Regions from separate parts of the Heyndrickxia sp. FSL W8-0496 genome, predicted to be linked through region 1. Evidence: riboswitches for the same ligand, from Rfam matches in the RefSeq annotation. Region 1 holds a riboswitch; the other holds the start of a gene.
The links. Region 1 has a riboswitch for glycine ahead of gcvT (glycine cleavage system aminomethyltransferase GcvT). Riboswitches for the same ligand answer to the same signal wherever they lie in the genome.
Positions count from the first base shown of each region.

Region 2: another riboswitch for glycine. It lies ahead of NST63_RS14130 (alanine/glycine:cation symporter family protein); the one in region 1 lies ahead of gcvT (glycine cleavage system aminomethyltransferase GcvT).

Region 1 covers NZ_JBBOXX010000001.1:1,920,348-1,932,089, reverse strand. Annotated here, with positions in the region: gene NST63_RS09730 (patatin-like phospholipase family protein) at 1-232, opposite strand, end outside; gene NST63_RS09725 (phosphotransferase enzyme family protein) at 775-1,848, shown strand; gene NST63_RS09720 (vitamin B12-dependent ribonucleotide reductase) at 2,210-4,771, opposite strand; gene NST63_RS09715 (rhodanese-like domain-containing protein) at 5,200-5,580, shown strand; gene gcvPB (aminomethyl-transferring glycine dehydrogenase subunit GcvPB) at 5,708-7,165, opposite strand; gene gcvPA (aminomethyl-transferring glycine dehydrogenase subunit GcvPA) at 7,158-8,507, opposite strand; gene gcvT (glycine cleavage system aminomethyltransferase GcvT) at 8,524-9,630, opposite strand; glycine riboswitch at 9,855-9,949, opposite strand; gene NST63_RS09695 (DEAD/DEAH box helicase) at 10,234-11,742, shown strand, end outside.
Region 2 covers NZ_JBBOXX010000001.1:2,796,576-2,808,317, forward strand. Annotated here, with positions in the region: gene NST63_RS14120 (copper resistance protein CopC) at 1-410, opposite strand, end outside; gene NST63_RS14125 (DeoR family transcriptional regulator) at 417-998, opposite strand; gene NST63_RS14130 (alanine/glycine:cation symporter family protein) at 1,422-2,750, opposite strand; glycine riboswitch at 2,850-2,965, opposite strand; gene NST63_RS14135 (YjdF family protein) at 3,340-3,753, shown strand; gene NST63_RS14140 (nucleotidyltransferase domain-containing protein) at 3,841-4,569, opposite strand; gene NST63_RS14145 (tetratricopeptide repeat protein) at 4,921-5,445, opposite strand; gene NST63_RS14150 (WecB/TagA/CpsF family glycosyltransferase) at 5,442-6,200, opposite strand; gene NST63_RS14155 (SDR family NAD(P)-dependent oxidoreductase) at 6,436-7,230, shown strand; gene NST63_RS14160 (DUF3977 family protein) at 7,301-7,537, opposite strand; gene NST63_RS14165 (phosphotransferase enzyme family protein) at 7,643-8,587, opposite strand; gene NST63_RS14170 (aminoglycoside phosphotransferase family protein) at 8,610-9,548, opposite strand; gene NST63_RS14175 (histidine phosphatase family protein) at 9,695-10,240, opposite strand; gene NST63_RS14180 (DUF402 domain-containing protein) at 10,323-10,853, opposite strand; gene NST63_RS14185 (AAA family ATPase) at 10,896-11,456, opposite strand; gene NST63_RS14190 (MFS transporter) at 11,713-11,742, opposite strand, start outside.

The DNA.
Region 1 (11,742 bases):
TTGGCAGCCATGAATTACGTGAATCTAATAATTTTTTAAAATCCAGATGATCAAGCAAATCCTTCAGTTCTTGACTTGAGTAACCCGCTGCTACTAATCCTGCGATTATTGATCCTGCACTTGTTCCTGCAAGTCGTTTAAAGGTGAAACCTTTTGATTCAATTGCCTCATATGCCCCAATTAAAGCCAGACCCTTTATCCCACCTCCAGAAAACACTCCATCTATTTCCATGTTCTGCATCCCCTTTGGTGTCATTTCTCTTTTTATATTTGTAAGATGAAGAGGTTTAAATTAGAACATAAAAAAAGAGATGAGAGTAATTTCTCATGTCTCTTTAAAAAAAAGATTAATTAAAAAATGTTCTTTAAGCTTATTATTAACCTCTACAAATACACCATAAAAAAAGATTTTGAACTATTCGACTCATTCATTAAACGGACTACACTTCGTTTTTATTCATTCCTATCAAATTTTGGGGTGAGAGAAATTCCTTAGCAAACATTAGATACAAGTACTCTTGTACAAAATATTACCTATTTTTTGAACTTGAATGAATATCTTTGTATTTTAACATGATGAAAACTTATAAAGGATGCAAAAAAATTAGTGTGGTAGTACAGTAGGTAGTGTGACATAATTGATCCATATAAGGTAAACTTATATACTATTAATTTTGATAAAGGGTGATTTTATGAAAAATACAGTATCGGTTAATCTTAAAACAAATAGGAGGGGAACTATACTTTAACCCTCCTAAAAACAAGGAGGAAAATATGACTCGGAGTGAAGTTATTAAAATCTGTGATGAATTTTTGCTTTCAACCATTTCAAAATTATATGGATTGGAAGAATATCGAATTGGACTGATTTCCCCACACGAGGGAGGGCGAAATATAGTTTATATTTGTGAAAAAGAAGGATCAAAATCAAAAATACTTAGGATTTCTTACTTAAACGACAGGCACCTAGAGGATTATCTTAGTGAATTAGAATATATAAAATATCTATTTAATCATGGTGGCAGTGTTTCAAATGTAATCAGTTCTTTAAACGGGAATATTCTAGAAGAAATTTCCTATAACGACCAAAAGTTTTTCGTCAGCTTATTTGAAAAAGCTAAAGGAAAAATGCTTGTTGAAAACAATTATATGTATCGAGAGGGCGCAGAAATAACTGAATATTATTATAATTGCGGAAAAGTTCTTGGGAAACTACATCAATTATCAAAAAAATATACGCCTATTCATAGCAGATATAATTTCTTTGACAAATTTAATGAACACTACATCGATGAATTGATACCCGATACCCTCACTTTACTCAAAACAAAACTGAAAGAGCTTATTAAAACACTGAAAAACCTCAGTAGAAATAGAGATAATTTCGGTATGATTCATTTTGATTACAATGACGGAAATTATTCGATAGACTTCGATAATGGGCAAATTACGGTGTATGATTTTGATAATTCTTGCTTTAGCTTTTATATGTTTGACCTTGCTTCGCTCTGGATAAATGGGGTTGGATGGATTCAATTCGAGCCTGATCCTATAAAACGGAGGAAGTTTATGGATGATTACTTTAATATCACTCTTGACGGGTATAGGTCCGAAACCGAAATTGCTGATCATATGCTAAATAAATTACCATTATTTATTAACACAGCTATTATGGAAAATATCGTAGACACGTTTGAGGTAATGAAAAATAATGAAAACGATCAAGTGTGTGACGAGGCGTTTATGTATCTTGTAAAATGCTTAGAGGACGACATTCCTTACATGGGATTTTTCAGTGATATATATTCTTGTGATGCCCCATTTGAATTGGAAGAAGGGAACGTATAGATTTTGTTTTTAACGTTGATCCAAGTACCAATTTAATATTTACTATGAAATTCCATTAAGTAAGCATTCAAGCGAGCTAAACACAAATTCCTATAGCTCGCTTGAAAACATAATGAATTTCTAACCAATATGTGACAAAAACATTGTTTTCAATCAGTTTAATTGACTTAAAATGAGTTTACTTTTTCTTCTCATTGCTTTTAACCTCTTATTCAGCTAACCAGCTCCGTTACTTTAAGTAAATTGAATCACAATCTTTTGTCTGATTTTGCTTAATAACACAAGCCCTAGAGAAATGATTTTTAAGGCAATAGCTTCGTGACTTTTATTTCAAAGCTACATTTCATCTCTTTCAACTTACTTATAATCCACATTTTAATTGTGCATTACAATTATCACATGTATTACAACCACCGATTTCCTTGACTGTTCCTTTACGACATACCGGACATGTATTGCCAATTTCAGAACCAATCGTTACACTTGTTGATCTTAAGTCTTGAATGGTATCTACCAGCACAACGTTTTGTTTATCATTGGAGCGATCCAATGTCATTCCATCATCTACTTGATTTTCTTCAGCTTTTAATGTTAATACTTGGGAGTCTCTGCTTCCATCTACATATACCGTTCCACCTTTGGCTCCACCTTTATATAGACGCTCATACACCTTCTGAACTTGATCAACGGCATAGCCACGCGGTGCATTAACCGTTTTTGAGATTGAACTATCAATCCATCGTTGAATGATACATTGTACATCAGCATGTGCTTCTGGGGCTAACTCCATCGCAGTAACAAACCATTCAGGTAATTGCTCAGGGTTTACATCTGGATTTTTTGTTAAATATTCTTGAACAATTTCTGCTTTTACTTCAATAAATTTTCCAAGACGTCCACTTCGATAATACGTAAATGAGAAATAAGGTTCAAGGCCAGTTGAACAACCAATCATAGTACCAGTAGATCCAGTAGGTGCGACAGTTAATAAATGGGAATTCCTAATTCCATGTTTTAAGATCGATTGTCGAATATCTTCAGGCATTTTCTTCATGAATCCTGTATGAATAAATGCTTCACGTAATTGATTCGTTTCTTCAGTAGTTTCTCCTTGTAAAAATGGGAAGCTACCTTTTTCCTTTGCTAGCTCAATTGATGCACGGTAAGCAGTCGTTGCAATAGTCTCCATTACTTGATCTACTAGTTGATTCCCTGCTTCTGAACCATATTCCTTTTCACAATAGATCAATAAGTCTGCTAAGCCCATAACACCAAGTCCTACACGACGTTCACCTAATGCTTGTTTTTTATTTTGTTCAAGAAAATAAGGTGTTGCATTAATCACGTTGTCTTGAAGGCGTACACCTATTTCAACGGTACGCTTTAATTTATCAAAATTAACTGTCTTTGTTTCTTTGTTCGCCATCTCAGCTAAGTTGACAGCTGCTAAATTACAGACAGAATATGGAGCAAGTGGCTGCTCACCACATGGATTTGTCGCTACTACTTTTTGTCCATAACTTTTGGCATTTGTCATGTCATTCGCATTATCGATAAAGAAGATCCCTGGTTCAGCTGAGTAAGTAGCACATATATTGATTAAGTTCCAAAGTTCCTCTGCTTTAATTTTGCGATAGGTTCTCACTTTATGACCAAGCTTTTCCCATTCGCGAACATCGCCGATTTCTTGCCATTTCGTATTGTAGAGTTCCATTTCTTCGGCACTATAATTTTCAACATCCGGGAAGCGTAAAGCATAATCCTCATTATTTTCAACTGCATCCATAAAGTCTTTCGTTAAGCAAACGGATATATTCGCACCAGTTAAAAATTCCGGATTATGGACCGTGTATGTTCCGCCTTCACGTAATTTATCTTCCGCTTCTTTAATGATGCTTTCGCTAAAACCACCTAATCCAGGGATTGTCTTATAATTAATAATCCCTTGATACATCGCCTTTTCTTGCTCTGTTAAAGGAGTGAATTTCAGCTTGTCCTTCGCATGTTTTTTAATCGATTCATCCTTGGTGTTTTCTATTAAAAATCGTAGGATTCTCGGGTTCTGCATCTTTGAAATGATAAACTCAACAATATCAGGATGCCATGAGGACAACATAATCATTTGAGCGCCTCTTCTTGATCCACCTTGTTCTACAAGATGAGTGAGCTTAGCAATATCATCAAGCCATGAAACTGAACCTGAGGATTTACCATTGACCCCTTTTGCTAATGTGTTTCTTGGGCGTAAAGTCGATCCGTTTGTTCCCACACCGCCACCACGACTCATAATCTCCATAACTTGCTTACGGTGTTCAGATATACCTTCTCGAGAATCAGGAACAAAAGGCATGACATAACAATTAAAATAAGTAACTTCAGTATCTGCCCCTGCACCATACAAAACCCGTCCAGCAGGTACAAAATTTAAGTTTACTAGCTCTTGATAAAACTTTTCAAACCACTCTTGACGTTTTTCTTCTGTTTTTTCTACTGAAGCTAAGCCTGTTGCGTTCCTTTTAGCAATTTGCTCATAAAACACTTCTAATGGTTTTTCGATAATATCTAGTGGTCTTGTTATTAATCCAGATTCCATTTCTTTCGGATCATCTAAAGCACTGCGATATTCTTCGTCCACTTGTACATCAGCAGTTTTCTGTTCCCAATTAATATGTTTGATAAACCCTAAACCACGTGCAGGAAATTTTGGATCTTCTTTAATCGTCAGGACAACGAAGTCTCCCTCTGCTAATGTGATCTTTTCCGTATCTTTAAATGAATAACGATCAATCATTACTAAACGTGAAACACCTTTATGGGTAATGCGCATATCAGGGGTCACTGGATGTACTTGAGGAAACAATTTAATCGCTTTATTTAATTGTTCCTCGTTAATTTTCAATTCACTTGTTAACGCAACAGACATATAGACAACTCCCTCTATCTTTCTATCATTTTACTCCTACAAGTTTTTATTCTCGTTGTTTTCTCCTTAATAAAGTTACCATAACCAACCATTGAAAATCAACAACAAAATACAATATATAGTATCTGAACCACTACCACAAATACTATATATTGCGCAAGTGTTTAACATTGTTCTTTTTTGTCAAATCATGAAACAAATAAAATAAGTAGAAAAAAGGAGAAAAAATGTGTTTTAGTATTAAAAAGGAACATTTTCAATCAATTTTACTGGTTGCATAATATTATCCCTGTACAAACCCCGATGATATCTACTCTGAACACATAAAAAATGAAAATAAAAAATTTTTATATGAAAAAGTTTTGATTCCAAGTCTATTGATGAATATAATAGAAGATAGTGTTACCTCGTAGAAAGGAGAAAGACTAGTGGGAAGTTTATATTTTCTTATTATTGTAATCATAGCCTTAATTGCATACACTCTTTTTAATTATTTTTCCCAAAAGAAAGCGGTAAAAACTTTAAGTGAAGAAGAGTTCAAAGCAGGTTATAGGAAAGCGCAATTAATTGATGTACGGGAAGCAAATGAGTTTGATGGAGGACATATACTAGGTTCAAGAAACATCCCTCTTTCCCAATTAAAAATGAGAATGAAAGAAATCCGTCCAGATAAGCCTGTTTATTTATATTGCCAAAGCGGAATGCGTAGTGGACGAGCTGCCCAAATGCTTTATAAAAAAGGCTATCGTGAGCTCTATCAATTACAAGGCGGATTTAAAAAATGGACTGGAAAAATAAAATCTAAATAACTTATAAGTAAAAAGACCTCTTCATTAAAAAAGAGGTCTTTTATTTTGGCTATTTTCGTATAGTTTGTTGCTTTTGTAAAAACCCAACTACAGGCAGCAAAGTTATAGAAAAAAGCATTTTTTTATATTATTTTACATATCTTAAAACTGGTTTACGTGCAGCTAAGGTTTCATCTAAACGTTTTACGACTGTAGTATGTGGAGCTTCTTGCACAATCTCAGGATTTTCTTCCGTTTCTTTCGCAATCTGAATCATTGCATCAATAAAAGCATCCAAGGTTTCCTTCGATTCTGTCTCTGTAGGCTCAATCATCATACATTCCTCAACATTTAATGGGAAGTAAATAGTTGGTGGATGGTAACCAAAATCTAAAAGACGCTTGGCAATATCTAATGTACGTACCCCCAATTTCTTTTGACGCTTCCCACTAAGAACGAATTCATGCTTACAGTGACGATCATACGGAAGATCATAGTATTCTGCTAATCTTCTCATCATATAATTGGCATTGATTACTGCATTTTCAGTTACTGCTTTAAGTCCATCTGGTCCCATTGTTCGAATATATGTATATGCTCGAACATTAATGCCAAAATTTCCATAGTATGGCTTTACACGACCGATTGATTGTGGACGATCATATTCAAATGTATATCGATCGCCTTCTTTAACCAATACTGGTTTAGGTAGGAATGGAATTAAATCCTTTTTCACACCTACCGGACCTGAACCTGGTCCACCACCACCATGTGGTCCAGTGAAGGTTTTATGCAGATTTAAATGAACAACATCAAATCCCATGTCGCCAGGACGTGCTTTCGAAAGGACAGCATTTAAATTTGCCCCATCATAGTATAATTTTCCACCAGCACCATGAACAATTTCAGCCATCTCTAAAATATTTTCCTCAAATAACCCAAGAGTATTTGGGTTGGTTAACATTAATGCAGCTGTATCAGGACCAACTAATTTTCGTAAATCCTCTAAATCTACTAATCCATTCTCATTAGACTTTACAGTAATCGTCTCAAGACCTGCTACTGTAGCTGATGCCGGATTGGTTCCATGAGCAGAATCTGGTACAATCACTTTCGTTCGATTTACATCACCATTTGCTTCATGATAAGCACGGATCATCATTAATCCCGTCCATTCCCCGTGCGCTCCAGCTGCAGGCTGTAAAGTGACTTCATCCATACCAGTTATTTCAATAAGATGCTCTTGAAGATCATACATTAATTCTAATGCACCTTGAACTGTGTCTTCATCTTGGAGTGGATGAATATGAGCAAATCCTGGAAAACGAGCAACAGATTCATTTATTTTAGGGTTATATTTCATCGTACATGAACCGAGAGGATAGAATCCAGAATCTACACCATGATTTTTCTTTGATAAAGCAGTATAATGACGCATAATATCTAATTCAGATACTTCTGGTAGATTGGGCTCCTCATCACGAATATATTCAGCTGAAAAATATTCACTAATGTCAATATTAGGAACATCAAGTTCAGGAAGACTATAACCGATTCGGCCAGGTTTTGTGAGTTCAAAAATTAATGGTTGATCCACCTTATTCATGGCTATCCCTCAATTCTTTAATAAATTGATCAATTTCCTCTTTTGTACGTAACTCAGTAACAGCAATCAACATATGATTAACCATTTTCGGATAATCTTTGCTTAAGTCATACCCACCAATAATTCCTGTTGCAAGCAATTGTTTATTTACTTCTTTAACAGGCTTATTTAATTTCACGACAAACTCATTAAAGCTTGGTCCATCCAATACAAGTTCAAAACCATTTTGAGAAAATGCTTTTTTCGCATAACAGGCTTTTTGGATATTTTGAACCGCCATTTCTTTCACACCTTTTCTTCCAAGGGCTGTCATGGCTACTGAAGCTGCTAATGCGTTCAATGCTTGGTTCGAGCATATATTAGATGTTGCTTTATCTCGGCGAATATGCTGTTCACGGGCTTGAAGAGTTAATACATAGCCTCTTTTCCCATTTTCGTCAACTGTTTCTCCAACTAATCGTCCTGGCACCTTTCTCATTAATTTATTAGTAACTGCAAAGTACCCACAATGTGGACCTCCAAAGCTTTGTGGAATGCCAAACACTTGAGCATCGCCGACGACAATATCTGCACCAAACTTTCCTGGAGGGGTAATAGCACCCAATGCTAGAGGGTTACTCGAAACAATAAATAAACCTTTGTGTTGATGGACTATAGGCTCGAATTCTTTTAATGGTTCAATTCTTCCAAAGAAGTTAGGGTATTGTAAAATCACTGCTGCTACATCTTCATTAATTTCTCTTTCTAATGCCTTTATATCTGTCACACCATTTTCATGTGGAATTTCAACCACATCAATATACTGACCTTTTGCATATGTTTTTAAGACTTCACGTGATTCCGGGTGAACAGTTTCAGAAATAAGGACTTTTTTTCTACGTGTTTGGCCACAGCTGAGCATTGCTGCTTCGGCTAACGCTGTTCCTCCATCATACATAGATGAATTTGCTACATCCATACCTGTTAATTCACATATCATGGTCTGAAATTCAAATATTGCTTGTAATTCACCTTGAGAAATTTCCGGTTGGTATGGCGTATACGCCGTATAAAATTCAGATCTACTTATGACATGATCAACAATCGTTGGTATATAGTGATCATAAACACCAGCACCTAAAAATGAAATATTTTGCTTTACATCCATATTTTTTGCTGCCATTTGACTTAATTCTTTAAGTAAGGAGCTTTCAGATTTTGCTTCTTTTATGTTATATAATCCATTAAAACGGACTTTTTCTGGTATATCACTGAATAACTCATCAACAGAGTCAACCCCTATTGTTTGAAGCATTTCTTTCTTATCCTGCTCTGTCATCGGTAGATAACGATGCTTTGTCATATATCTCTCTCCCATCCTATTTTTTAGGTCGTTTATAAAATGGTGTTTGTATTACTTTTGCTTTTAAACGTTTATTACGAATTTCAATATCGATCTCTTGATCTAGTTCTGTAAATTGAATATCAACAAGACCTAAACCAATATTTTTCTTCAATGTAGGGGACTGTGTTCCTGTTGTTACCCAGCCAATTTCTTCGGCTCCTGAGAAGATTTTATATCCATGACGTGGAATTCCACGATCAATCATTTCAATTCCTATGATTTTTCTAGTTAAACCTTTTTCCTTTTGTTCTTTTAATACGGACTTTCCAATAAAGTCAGCGTCCTTAGTCGTTTTCACAGCAAATCCAATCCCAGCTTCAAGGGGACTGATTTCCGCAGTTAATTCTTGACCATATAATGGCAAGGTTGCTTCAAAACGAAGAGTGTCCCTAGCTCCTAAGCCACAAGGAAGTAGCCCTTCTTCCTTTCCGGCAGCTAATAGTTCCTTCCATAATGAAATGGTATCCCCTGCACGACAATAAATTTCAAAGCCATCTTCACCCGTATACCCTGTACGAGAAACTAATGCTGTTATCCCTTTAATACTCACTTCAGGATTAAATTTAAAAAATTTAATATCGGCCAAATTCATGTCATTCACAATCGATTGTAGAATCGTTTCTGCAAGGGGACCTTGAATAGCAATTTGACCAATGCTTGAAGAAATATTTTCTAAAGCGACATCACCTTCCACATGTTCCTTTAGCCAGTTAAAATCTTTTTCAATATTGCTGGCATTCACTACAAGGAGGTAATGTTCATCTGAATACTTATAAACTAATAGATCATCAACAGTACCACCATTTGCATTGCACATGGCATTATACTGTGCACCATGAATGGCAATCTTTGAAATATCATTTGTCATGACTTTTTGTAAAAATGCTGTACTGTCTTTTCCTTTAACCGTTATTTCACCCATATGGGATACATCAAATAAACCAGCTTTCGTACGAACTGCTTCATGTTCTTCTTTAATACTCGAAAATTGTACTGGCAATTCCCATCCACCAAAATCAATTGTTTTGCCACCATATTCTTTATATACATCATATAATGGTGTTCTCTTTAATTCTGACATTGATGATCCCCCTATCAATATAATTAAATTTGGCTTTCTTCCACTTTCAATTAATTTCAAAGATTTAGACATAAAAAAGGACAGAGAAAACCAATTTTTAAATTAGTCTCTGTCCTGGCACCTGAAAGTTTACCTTCACATTTGTTCCGATACGATTGCTTTGAAACATATGAAAAGGATTTCCCCTTTGGTGGCTCCTAAATAGAAAGCACTCTCCAGAGTTGCGTCATACAAGAGTCTTTTTGCCTGAGAGATTCATAATTCTTTATTATTTGCTCCTTCGGCGTCGCACTTAAGCGATCTCTCCCCCTGTAATCATTCGCCTATATTTAATTGAAAAATGGATATACTACTAAAATAAGCTTTTTATTCATTTTTAAATCCTTTTCAAGCTATATCCATCCTATCATTATTCATTATTTTCAGCAATCATTTTTCTAGCATTTTCGAACAAAAAATACACCTTTTACAAAAGAATTCTCGCAAGAAAAGGCATACATTTTATTTATAACACTAAAATACGAACATTTATTATATGTATTATTTTTTTGTTCGTCTATTATTCATATATATCTATATCGGATTGAATGATGAGGTGGTTTTATGTCAATAAAAATAAATTTTGATCACTCATGGAGTAAGGGTTTAGCAGATCGATTCGTAAAGGATGGTCCCTGGGGAAATTGGCAATTATATGATTTAGCAATCCAGATGGAAAAACAACAAATTATACCTGAGTTTGAAGGATTACAATGCACAAAACACTTAGCAAACTTAAAGCCTTTGCCACACCAGCTAGAAGTTGCAAAACAGGTTGTTGAAAATATGAATGGTAAAGCCATTTTGGCAGATGAGGTTGGATTAGGAAAAACAATTGAAGCCGGATTAATTTTAAAGGAACTCATGATCCGGCGTCTTGTAAAAAAAGTGTTGATCCTTGTTCCCGCCTCTTTAGTCTCTCAATGGGCGTTTGAATTGAACACAAAATTCTATATTCCAGCAGTTGCTCAGAAAAAAAGCTATGTTTGGGATCAATGTGATTGCGTGATTTCTTCCATCGATACCGCAAAACGATCTCCACATCGGGAAAAAATTTACGAGCAAAATTATGATTTAGTCATTATTGATGAGGCACATAAATTAAAAAATCATAAAACAAAAAACTATGAATTTGTGCAAAATCTCAAAAAAAAGTTCTGTCTTTTGCTAACAGCGACTCCAATCCAAAATCGTATTGATGAGATTTTTCATTTAGTATCACTTTTAAAACCTGGTCATCTTGGTAGTCAAACGAACTTTTTTGAAAAATATAAAAGTGGTGAAAGGTCGACAAAGGATGAAGAACGCTTAAAAGAACTAGTTAATAAAGTAATGATCCGCAATCGTAGAACAGATACAGGGATTGAGTGGACTAAACGTCATGTAAAAACTATTTTAATTGATTTTTCTAAAGAGGAAAGAGATTTATATGATTCCATCCAACTATTGAAAACTAATGATCAGGCATATGGCCCAGGCGGTTTTTCTATGATGACTTTACAACGCGAAGCATGCAGTAGCAGGGAATCTGTCTACTATACATTAAAAAACATGTTGAAAAAGTACGAAAATCCATCGGCTCTTTTTACAGAACATATTTCACTTTTATTTAAAAAAATTGAAGCCGTTAAACAAAATTCAAAAGCTGAGAAAACTTTAGAATTAATAAAAAATATAAATGATAAAGTCATTATTTTCACTGAATATCGAGCTACACAGCTTTATTTGCAATGGTTTTTAAAGCAACATGGAATTAGCTCTGTTCCGTTTCGCGGCGGATTTAAACGTGGGAAGAAGGACTGGATGAGAGAATTATTCCAAAAACATGCACAGGTTTTAATTGCAACCGAGGCTGGTGGGGAAGGAATTAACCTACAGTTCTGCCATCATATGATAAATTTTGATTTACCTTGGAATCCAATGAGATTAGAACAACGGATTGGACGTGTACATCGTCTAGGTCAACAAGAAGATGTTCATATTTATAATTTAGCTACGAAAAATACGGTCGAAGATCACATTCTTAAACTTCTTTATGAAAAAATAAATTTATTTGAACGTGTAATTGGAGAA
Region 2 (11,742 bases), 880 kb from region 1:
TATGATCCGCTAACAGGGTGGCCATCTAAGGATACAACACTCCACTGTACGGTATAGGTTCCTTGCTTAAGGTTTGGCAAATTTATATGTAAAATCTTGGAACGTTTCTCTCCGCCAACGGATTGTTTTGAAATTACAGGCTTTGCATTCCAATCATATATCGTAACATCTGCCAAATCTTGTTCAATCGGTTCATTAAAACGAAGTTCTAAAAACTTTGGAGAAGAGTCGGTAACCTCCATCTTTTCAGGTGTCGTCTCAATAAGTGTAGAGTGTGCCTCAGCTTTTGGTGCCTGAATAAATATAAGCAAAAATCCGATAAATAATGTAAAGAATATAGGTAAAACATTTTTTATTTTTTTAATAAGTGTCCCCTCCTTATCTAGTAATCTTTTTTGCTCTGGAAACACTTGTATTTAATGATTGTGACATCCAGTATCACCATTCATTTTTTTTGCTACCACTTCCATTGCCTCTTGAAATCCATAAATATTCCCACCAAAACCTTTTACAAATTTTTCAGCATGGTCTCGGTTTTCAAAAGTAATAATGTGCGGCTGGCAGCAGGAAATATTCAAGCAGGTATCCAAAACATACCATGTTAGGAGTGCACTAATTGTTGTATTGGTGAAAAAGTCATGACAAATTGCTTGTAGTACTTCATCTCCTAATTGACGATGTCGTAATAAACCACAATGTGCACAGCAGGCTGTTTCGATTTTGTCATTGGCAAGAATTAAGCGATACGCCATTTTCTGATTATTTGGTTTGTGGCAAAAAACACAATGGCTATGATCTGGTAAACTAGACTCTTTCTTTTCAATTAAGGAAATTCCACCAAATGTTTTCGTCACTAACCCTTCTTCAACTAATGGTTTAATATCCCGATATATCGTCATTTCTGATACATTAAATTGTTCGCTAAGTTCACTAATCTTCAATGTTTTCTTCATTTGGATAAGTAATTTTATTTCTCTTTGTCTTTCGATTGGTAACAATACAATCACCTCTCTTTTAACTTTATGTTCCCTTTTAACAAACAATCACAATAAAAAAGCAAAGCTTCTGTTTACCTTTTCCCATTATATACTAAAATCAACTATATACTTGTGATATTTATGTGAACTTATGTTGTAATCAAACATAATATAACAAATAAAAAAAAGATTCCCATAATGTGAGAATCTCTATTTTAAAAAAATTGTTCTAAGTCTTTTCAGTTACCGGATAAATACAGGTGCCAATTATGCTTTTTCCGTCTTCGGAAAGTTTTTCATACTTAAGGATTTTCTCTACTATTGTATCTCGCAATATAAGTCGATTAGATGCGAGCATATAATAACAAAGTCCTTCATCCTTTCCTCCTATCCTAAAAAAGGCTGCAATAGATCATTCTATTAACAGCCTTCTAGATTAATGGTTTATTTTATCAATTGCTTGGTCTCCATAACAACCACACTGCTTAATCCAACTAATCCGATTAAATTCGGAATTGCCATGAGGCCATTAGCTATATCAGAGAATGTCCATACAATTCCAAGCTTTAAATTTGCTCCAATTGCTATCATCATGATAAATATATAACGATAATAACGAATCGCTTGACGACCAAATAAATACTCGATACATTTTTCGCCATAGTAAGACCAGCCTAAGATGGTAGAATAGGCAAATAAAATAATAGCTATTCCAAGTACCATACTTCCCGCTTGTCCAAATACTGATTGAAAAGCTAAAGTAGTTGCTTCAACTCCTGTCTTTCCTGACTCCCAAGCACCTGTTGTAATTAACACAAGGCTTGTAATGGTACAAACAATGAATGTATCTAAAAAGGTTCCCGTCATTGAAACTAGGGCTTGTTTTGCCGGAATATCTGTTTTAGCTGCTGCTGCAGCAATCGGTGCACTTCCTAATCCCGCTTCATTGGCGAATACTCCTCTTGCCACCCCCATTTGAATTGCTGAAGCAATGGTTGCTCCAACAAAGCCACCAGCAGCAGCCGTTCCATTAAACGCACCAGAAAAAATTAGTGAAAACGCCTTTGGAACTTGATCCAGATGATAAATGATAATAATTAAACCTGCTATAATATATACAAAGGCTTTAATGGGAACAAAATAGCCTGTCACCTTGCCTATCGCTTTTACTCCTCCTAGGATAACAATAGCAATAAATATCGCCATTACTATACCACTAATTAAGGGTGAGACTGAAAAATTAATTCTCATTGCCTCAGCTACGGAATTAGATTGTACTAAATTTCCTATCCCAAAAGAGGCGGTGGCACCAAAAATAGCAAATAAAATCGCTAACCATTTTTGCTTAAGCCCTTTTTCTAAATAATACATGGGACCACCTGAATATTCCCCATTTGAACCAATGATACGATATTTTACAGCTAGAATGGCCTCTGAATATTTGGTAGCCATGCCAAAAAGCGCTGTGACCCACATCCAAAAAACTGCACCTGGACCACCAATTGTTATAGCCGTTGCCACTCCGGCAATGTTACCCATACCAATCGTTGCTGCCATCGATGTCATAAGTGCTTGGAAATGACTAATATCTCCTGTCGTGGACTGATCCTCTGTTCGACCAAAAGCCAGTCGAAGAGCATGAAATAATTTACTAAACTGTAAGCCTTTCAGACGTACAGTAAGAAGAATTCCTGTACCTACAAGCAGGATTAATGTTGGAATTCCCCATACATAATCATTGATGTGATCTAACACTTGACTTACTCTTTCCATATCTATTCTCCTTTACAAAATAAAAAACCACTTCATCTAATGAAATGGTCTCTGGAGAACAAGGCAAAGAAAAATAAACCGATTCGGTATCGGTCTTTCTCACTTGTCTCTGTCCTTTTTACCTGAGAGATTATCCCGTCTCTATTAAAAGACGGATTTACTCCTTCGGTGCTCGTTTTCCTCCAATGGGAGGGAGTCTCTCCAGAGATTCGTCCCCGTATAGTTTACTTAATGTTTAAGACCTGAGAGTTTCAAAGCTGTCCGACCAGCTCCTTGCCCCATCGGTAGGTCAGATACGACCTTCTCCTACACGGTTCATCCGAATGCTATGAAATTAATAAAATTAATTATAAACGTATAAAACGATAAGTCAAGAATGATAATTTGGTAGAATAATATTTTTGATAAGATGGTTCCATCCACTTTTTGTAAAAAAACTCTTTCAATCGATTCTTTTGGATTGTAAAATAATGTTCAGAATGTAAAAACACAATTCGGTTGGTAGTCCGAATGCATCACATATGATGTCAGTAACCTTCCCCTCCTCGGGATGTCCGTCATTCTAATATTTATTAGAGGAGGGACTATCATGAAGTTAACCATATACTATGATGGTCAATTTTATGTAGGACTTGTTGAAACTGTATCGAACCATCATTTAAAAGCCTATCGTTATATTTTTGGAAATGATCCTAAAGATCATGAAGTATTAGACTTTATTTATCAAGACTTACCTCGGTTAATTGCAAACCAGCAACAAAAAGGAATACCGGTTGAAAAAAAATCTTTAAAGAAAATTAATCCAAAGAGACTTCAAAGGATGGTATCAAAAGAATTAAAGCAAATAGGTACTTCACCAAAGGCACAGGATGCTATAAAAGAAGAGTACACACAACGTAAAAAAGAAAAAATAATAAGAAACAAACAATTAAAAGAGGAACAAAAGGAATTAAAAAGAAAGTTAAAAATTCAAAAGAAGAAAAATAAACACAAAGGTAGATAACATGATTTCAAGCTAACTAACAATTAATATTGTTAGTTAGTTCTTTTTAGTGCTCATTTGCAAAACACTGTTACCAAACTCCCTGCCCTACTTTAATTGGTTCAAAGCTTCTTCCTTTCCCAAACTAAACCCTTCAAATAATTGTCCTCCAAAGGGTTCTAAAATGTGATTAACTAGACGTATCACCTTATTTTTATCTCCCGTTTTATAATAAGTATCAAACGCATCTACAAATAATTCAGCAAAATGAATATCATAATTTTTTAATGCCCGAACGGTCCATTTGGATGTACCGACCCAGTGTTGATTCGTTCGCAAAACAAATTCACTTACCAATTCAGCTAACCTATTTGCAATAAATATTCCTTCTTCTCGATTCAAACAACCAATATAATCTTCCAGTGTATCCGTTAAAAAATATCGTTTTATACGTATGATCTCCTCAGACCACTTTTCGGGTCCATGCGCTAAAAGTACATTCGCTTCATTTTTAATTGTCTCGATGATTCCTTCGTCTTTTATTACAATCCCTTCTGAAACCATTTTTGGTAAAGAAGGGATTGCTCTGTCCCTATCACTATGAAAAAAAACTTGATAAGATGTTAAGTTATGTACAAAAGCTTCAATTGCCCAACCATACTCTATGAAAGATTCTCGATACGAAGAAGAAAAGTTTTTATCAAAAATCACAACATCAAGATCAGATGTTTTCGTTTCTTCATCACGAACAACACTACCTGCCAAAACTGCAGCTTGGCACTTAGGAAAATACCTATTTACATATTTTAATGCAGCATCCTTAGGACTTAACCTCATTTTCATCACCTCAACAAAAATTAATCTATACATATGCTTATTTCGTCATCATACCTTTTACTTCATCGATTGCTTTTGTTTCATTTACTTTTTTAAAAGCCTCGATACTATCAATAAAATAGCTTTTAGCCTTCATTTGCTCTCCTTTTGAATTGAATATTTCTCCAAGGCCACGACAAGAACATCCCAGACAAATCATGTCTTGGGATAGATGTGCAAAGTGTAGTGATTCTTTCATATATTTTTCAGCATTAAGGTAATCTTTTTTATAGAGACTGTTTTTGTAAAGATTGTTGCTTTTGTAAAAGCCCTATTGCCGGCTTTTACACCTAATAAAAAATTCAGCGGTTCTTATGAGCTTGTAGCTCTTTTCTCAGTGAAATAAGGGGGTGAAACCTTTTCAACTGGATATGTATAAATAAATACTTTACTTAAATAGCAACAATATTTGAGAAAAGAGCCTTTATTTAAAAATATCATACCTTGTTCATAAAAATTTGCCGACATTCCTACAAAAAAATCCGGAAAATATTTTTCTAACATTTGTTGTTCATTTTGAAATAGGAGAAGTGCCTCATTAAAATTTTTTGCAAGTCTTTCTACCATTCCAAGTTGATGTAAAGCAATAGCTTCAAATTTTTTATTTAAAGTTGATTGGGCAATTTCGATCAATTCCATATATATTTTTCTTGCCCCATCAAAATCATTATTATGGCTTTTCACATAACCTAACCCATGCAGTATATTACGATATTCCTGCGATTTCTTATCTTGTACTTCTCTTAAACATTCACGATATATTTGCTCAGCCTTGTCTAATTCCCCGTTATCAAAATAAGTAAATGCTTGATTTATTTTCTCATTCATTTTATTCATTGCTTAATTGTATTTCCCCCATTCTTTTCTTTATAAAATAACGCTTTTAAAGCAAATTTAGGTAAAATTAATTGTCTCCTCCATCTTGATGGTTGCTGGATTAATCGATAGAGCCATTCTAGATTTAACTTTTGCCATATTAATGGTGCTCTTTTAACTTTACCTGAAATAATGTCAAGACTTCCCCCTACACCAATCGCAATCTTAGCATTCAGCTTATTTTTATACTTGTATATAAAATGTTCAGCTTTTGGTGCACCTGTTGCAACAATCAAAAAATCAGGTCCTAAAGAATGTATTTCTTCAACAATCCTTTGTTCCTCTTCATCCCTATAAAATCCATGATGCCTACCAAGAATGGTCACTTTTGGGTATTTTGAATGGATGATTTCCATTGTTTTTAAGCTAGTTTGTTCATCTGCCCCTAAAAAATAAAAAGACCATTTTTTCAGATTTCCCATTTCTAGTAACCTAATTAACATATCACATCCAGTCACTCTTTCCGGAAGCTGCTCCCGTTTTATCCTAGATACCATAATAATCCCAATACCATCCGCTGTAACCAGCCCAGCTTCATCAATAATTTTCCTTAATTGCTGATCACTTTGGTATGACATAACGATTTCAGGATTACCAGTAACTACATGAAAGAGCTCTGATTTGTTTCTATTTACAACATCATTTAGAATTTGTAGACTCTCATTTAATGTAAGTTTTGGAAATGAGATTCCCATAATTTTAGCTGATTGATTCATTTTGCCATTCTCCTTTTTTCAGTTCCATTTTTTTACCTCGATCTTCCTACATTCTTTAAAGTCCCACTTTTCTCCTTCATTTAATACTCAAATAAATTTATATACTCAGTTGAAAACAAATTGTTTCAATATCTAATAATTAAATGTTAAAATAAAACTGTAAAAGGTTCTTCATTAAGAAAAATATGGATTATTTAACACCTTTTATTATTTTTATATTTAAGGAGATTAAAAGATGGGACGAGTAGAAGGAAAAATTGCTTTAGTAACTGGTGGAGCATCAGGTATCGGTTTATCAGCAGCTACCTTATTAGCAAAAGAGGGTGCTAAAGTTGTCATTGGTGATTTCAATGTAGAAGGTGCAACTGAAGCCGCAGAAAGAATTATTCATTCAGGTGGAGAGGCAATTGGTATATTTTTAGATGCTTCCAAAGAAGACTCTATCAAAAAAGCGGTGGATATAACTGTTGAAAAATATGGAAAAATTGATGTTCTATATAATAATGTAGGCTTAACAAATCTACAAAAAGATGTAGATGTAGTCAATATGGATCTTGAAGAATGGGATCGATTGATGAATGTCAACACTAAAAGTGTTTTACTTGGGAGTCGATATGCCATACCACATATGATTAAAGCTGGTGGCGGATCGATTATAAATACTGCATCTATGGCTGCTTTTGCAGGAGATGCAACCCGTTCAGCCTATGGAGCATCAAAGGCTGCAGTAGTAAATCTTACTCGTTATATCGCTGCACAGTATGGGAAGAATAATATTCGCTGCAACAGTGTAGCACCTGGACTTATTCTAACACCAGCTGCAAAGAATAATATGCCAGAACCAGTATTAAGTATTTTTGAAAAATACAATGCCCTACCATATCATGGAGAAGCTGATGATATTGGTTATACGGTTCTTTTCCTAGCCTCTGATGAATCAAAATTTATTACTGGACAAACCATCCAAGTTGAAGGTGGCCATTACATGGCAAATCCAAGTATTGCTGATTTTCAAGCGTTAATAGGTTAATAAATTGTTAGGCATCATATATATTTATATGTCTTTATGTTTTCCATGAATATATGGTGTCTAACATGTCCTAGTGACTGCATATCCCAAAAATAAACTTGAAGGCTCTCCTTCTCTTTTTAGTCTTTTTAAATCCTTCCTCCGTGTCAATAATACAAACTGTTTTTGATATCCAAATTCTAAAGTAAGCTGACTTGAAAACAATTGGTCCAGTTACTCCTCTTTCTTCATATTCTGTACCATCAGCTAATTCTGTTTCGGTTCTTATAAACCACTTATTCCCAATTCCGAATTCAATATATTTCAGCGGAATTCCTCCTGTTAAAATAAATTTTCTTTTCCATAGCATTCACTTAACTTCTAATCTTCCTCATTAAATGAACTGTGTTTGCATGATAATTCATTATTCCAGCTAAAAATCAATAACAGGAATATCATTTTCAATATTATTCTTCATATTCCTTAACGCTTTGAGAATATTCGGTTGTGCGTTATCAACTTTTAAATAATTTAATAAATAAATGTATGAATAGATTTGTCTATATCGAAGAAAAAAAGGAATATAAGAAAACCAATCTTTGTTTAGTGAATTCTCTTCTAAATATCCTTCTATAAATGTTTCATAAAAACGACTAGCAAACTCTTGTTTTTTTCTCTTATCTGATGAAGGGATCGTTTGAATGGCATGATACATTGAAATAGCAATGTCATAAACAAACCAATGATATTCAATATCTCCGAAATCAAAAACTATAATCTCTTCTTTATACACATGAAAGTTTTGATGATGGAGATCATGGTGAATAAGACCATAGGATTGTTCATCTTTCGGTAATTTATTTAACTCTTCTAAAAACCAATTCCACTTCTTCAGAATAATCTGTCCAAGATTTTCTGGGTATTCAACTATTATTTTTTCCTTATTCCAATGCTTATAGTGATCTGGTTGATCCTGAAGATAGTTTTTAGCTAAATAATGCATTTTCCCCATTACTTTCCCCCAATTATGTATTAAGGAAAAATCATGATCTATTTCTTGTCTAATCGTTCCCTTTGCTTTTTCAAACGCAATAACGAAATAATTATCTTGATCTGTCTGAACTTCTTCTATTAAATTTCCCATTTGAGATACTATCGGCTTTGCAATAAATAGTCCATTACTTGATAAATAATTCATCCAATTTAATTCCGCTTTTATCGTAGTATAGGAGTGATTTTCACTTGATAAAAATTTAATAATCAAATTTTTATGTAACTTGCATTCATATACATTCTGATCAAATCCACCTAACAGTCGCAGAGATGAAGCATTCGTACCAAACCGTTTTGCACCGATCTCAAGTATTGATATATTCACGTTAATTCACCCTTTTTCTAGATTATTTATCCAAAAGGCATTCATTACATTTTCCGAAATATTCACTATGCAAGTCTTTAAACACTTTTACACTATTTAAAAATGCTTGATTATATTGACCATTGTCCTCTACCGACCAACACGTCGCTAACACAGCATGTGCATAACCCCATAATAGAATTCTTTCTTTATTAAGTTTTAATACTTCTACAAATATATTAATCCTCTTATCTATTACCTCTAACACATTTTCATCTTGAAGATTGTTTAATAAAAACTGGATAATATCATATTCTCTTTCACCAATTAATCCTTTTGGATCGATGGCAGTCCATGAATTATTCCCATCATTCAAGATGTTGTAATGATGAAAATCACCATGAAGTAAAAACAATTTCTCCTTCTTTCTATTCAATAAACTAAAGGTGTTTACTGCGTGATAAAGATCTTCCTTTGAAAATGGACCGAAACCATTAGGGTGCTTATTATAAATTTTCCAAAACTGCTCTTCTCTCTCAGAAATTTTTGGAATATAAGCACTTTTAGGTACATGAGTCCATAATTTTTTAGCTATATTTGCAGCAATATATGTTTTTTCTACATCATTATCTAGAGTAGCAAGTGTATTCCCTGGATATAGCCTTTCTAAAATAAGAATTCCTTTTTCTAGGTCTACATCGAGCATTTTTACCATGCCTCTTCCATCAAATAAAGATAATGCCTCTACCTCTGCTTGAAATTCCTTACCTGGTATTACAAGTTTCACTACCAGCTCAGTACCATCTAGTCTATTGGCAGGGGCTACAAAATTATAAGACAAATCGAAAGGCTGTAGTATTTGTAATTGCCAACGATCCTCACATTCCACAATTAACCTGTGAAAATCGTGTAGCCATAAATCTCCTTTTTCTTTGTGAACTGATTTAATCGTTTTTATAAAATTAATAGGTAGTTGAATCATATATTTCCCCTTTACATATATTCAAATTGGCATGAACATTTCTAAAAATAATTTCATCAACATTATGAAATAGATTTACAAATGATTCACTTGTCCAATTTTACACCTATCTTAATAATGGACTGGAAACCAATCCTTCACATGTTTCAATCAATCCATATTCGTTGTATTTTAGGAATGTAATCTTCAAATACTAAGCTATATACATCTGGATTCGATAATTGGTGCCATTGTTTAAATCCAAAAGATGGTTGAAAATGCTTGATCATTAAAGCCATTAAATTCCCATGAGTGACAAGCATTATATGATTGGAACTACATGTTAAAACGTCTTCGATTACTGTGATTCCACGATTCATCGCCTGTTTACTTGATTCACCACCTGGATAACATAAATCTAGCTCTGTGAATGAATCTTCAAGCATCTCTAACCAATTAGAATGGTCTTTAGAACTTAAAACTCTTTCTGATAAGCGTTCATCCTTAATAATTTCTTTACTGATTGTTTTTGCAAATGGTGTTGCAGATTTAATTGCCCTCTTATAGGGACTAGAAATGATCATATCAATATTTTTTTTCATAAAGTATTCTGAAAGTAAAAGGGACTGTTCGATACCTTTTGGGGTCAGATCAGCATCAAACTTTTGCCCCTCAGCTTGACAATGCCTTACAAGATAAATAATTTTAGACATCTTTTTCTCCTTTTATTGATTCATGCGTTAACTATAGTGTCTTTAGAGTTGTTAAGGATTGTTTTATTTGATAATCTCTGTTTCAATCATTCTTTAATAAAGGAATTACACTCTCATGATTATATAGTTTCATGGTTTCACATATTTGTTTCGGAAGGAGATCATCAATTGAATTTTGTAAGTCAACCAATGCTTTATTAACAAATCCATTTTCAAACCGATCAAGTGATTCAGGCAACTCATCTTCATCCAGAACATAGTGTTGTCCATCTGGAAAAACTAAAACATCAATAATCAAATCCTCAAATGACAAAACTCTATCCTTCACATATGTATTTTTTACAATATTAAAATAAGCTCCTAAATAATTCCCCAACATATCTCTCCATATATATAAATTATAGGGACGATCACACCAATAATGGGCAAGGGTATAACTTCCTTTAGGGATAGTTAATTGATTATTACTAGTTTTCATCGTAAAGGATTCAGCGATTCTATGAAATAAAACGACTTTTTGCTGGTTCGAGTTTAGTAATAGACAAGAATGTTCCACAATACTAGAATCATAACGGATTTTTCTTTCTATTATTGTCTTTGGTGTGTATATCATGTAGATTTCCCCTTTAATATTAACTTCTCTCCAACTAAAGCTTTATAACTTAAACTTATTCACAATTATTTCCGCCACTTCTGTTGCACTTACATTCGTATTATTTATTTTTAAATAATTGTCCTTTTGAATTTCACCGTCAAAAGAATTTAATCTATATTGTTTCAAAGAACTGATTAAATCTTTTTCCGACCATTCAATATTTCTTTTAGAAGGTTTGTGCTTTAATCGATTCGTACTTTTATTTCTTTCAAGCCTTTCTTCAAGATTAGCTTCCAATTCTACAAAATAGACGGTTCCTCCTTTTGATTCGAAAATATTACATATTTTGTTTACCTCATCCCAATCTGATTGAAGATCAAATGCCCATACATATGTAAAAATCAAACCATATAAATCACTTTTTGAAACCTCTTCAAATATTTCCTCCCTAAACAATCCAACTAATCTTTTGCCTTCTTTTGTTCCGTAGTCAAAAAAATGGCTAACTAAATCAATAGTCATATGATTATGAAATAGCTTTAAATCTGTTATCCTTGCTAATTCCTGACCTACTGTCATTTTCCCAACTGCTTGTGGACCAAATATTAAAACAAGTTTCATAGCTCCTCCTTAATTTCCTACTTGAATTTTTTTCATGACCCAATCATAAGACGAGTACAACATTTTACTCTATAAGAGATGTCAGATGATCAATCATGATTATAGATACATCATACTATAATTTATGTAAAATTTGTTATATTCTATTTTTATCAACAACTATGAAACATGTTTAAATTTAGATGTAAACCTCTTCTATTTTAGGAAGATATTTTCTAAAGTTTTTTTGAACATCCACTAGCGTGCACTTTCGTAATCAATCTATCTCCTTCAACAGAAGACGGAA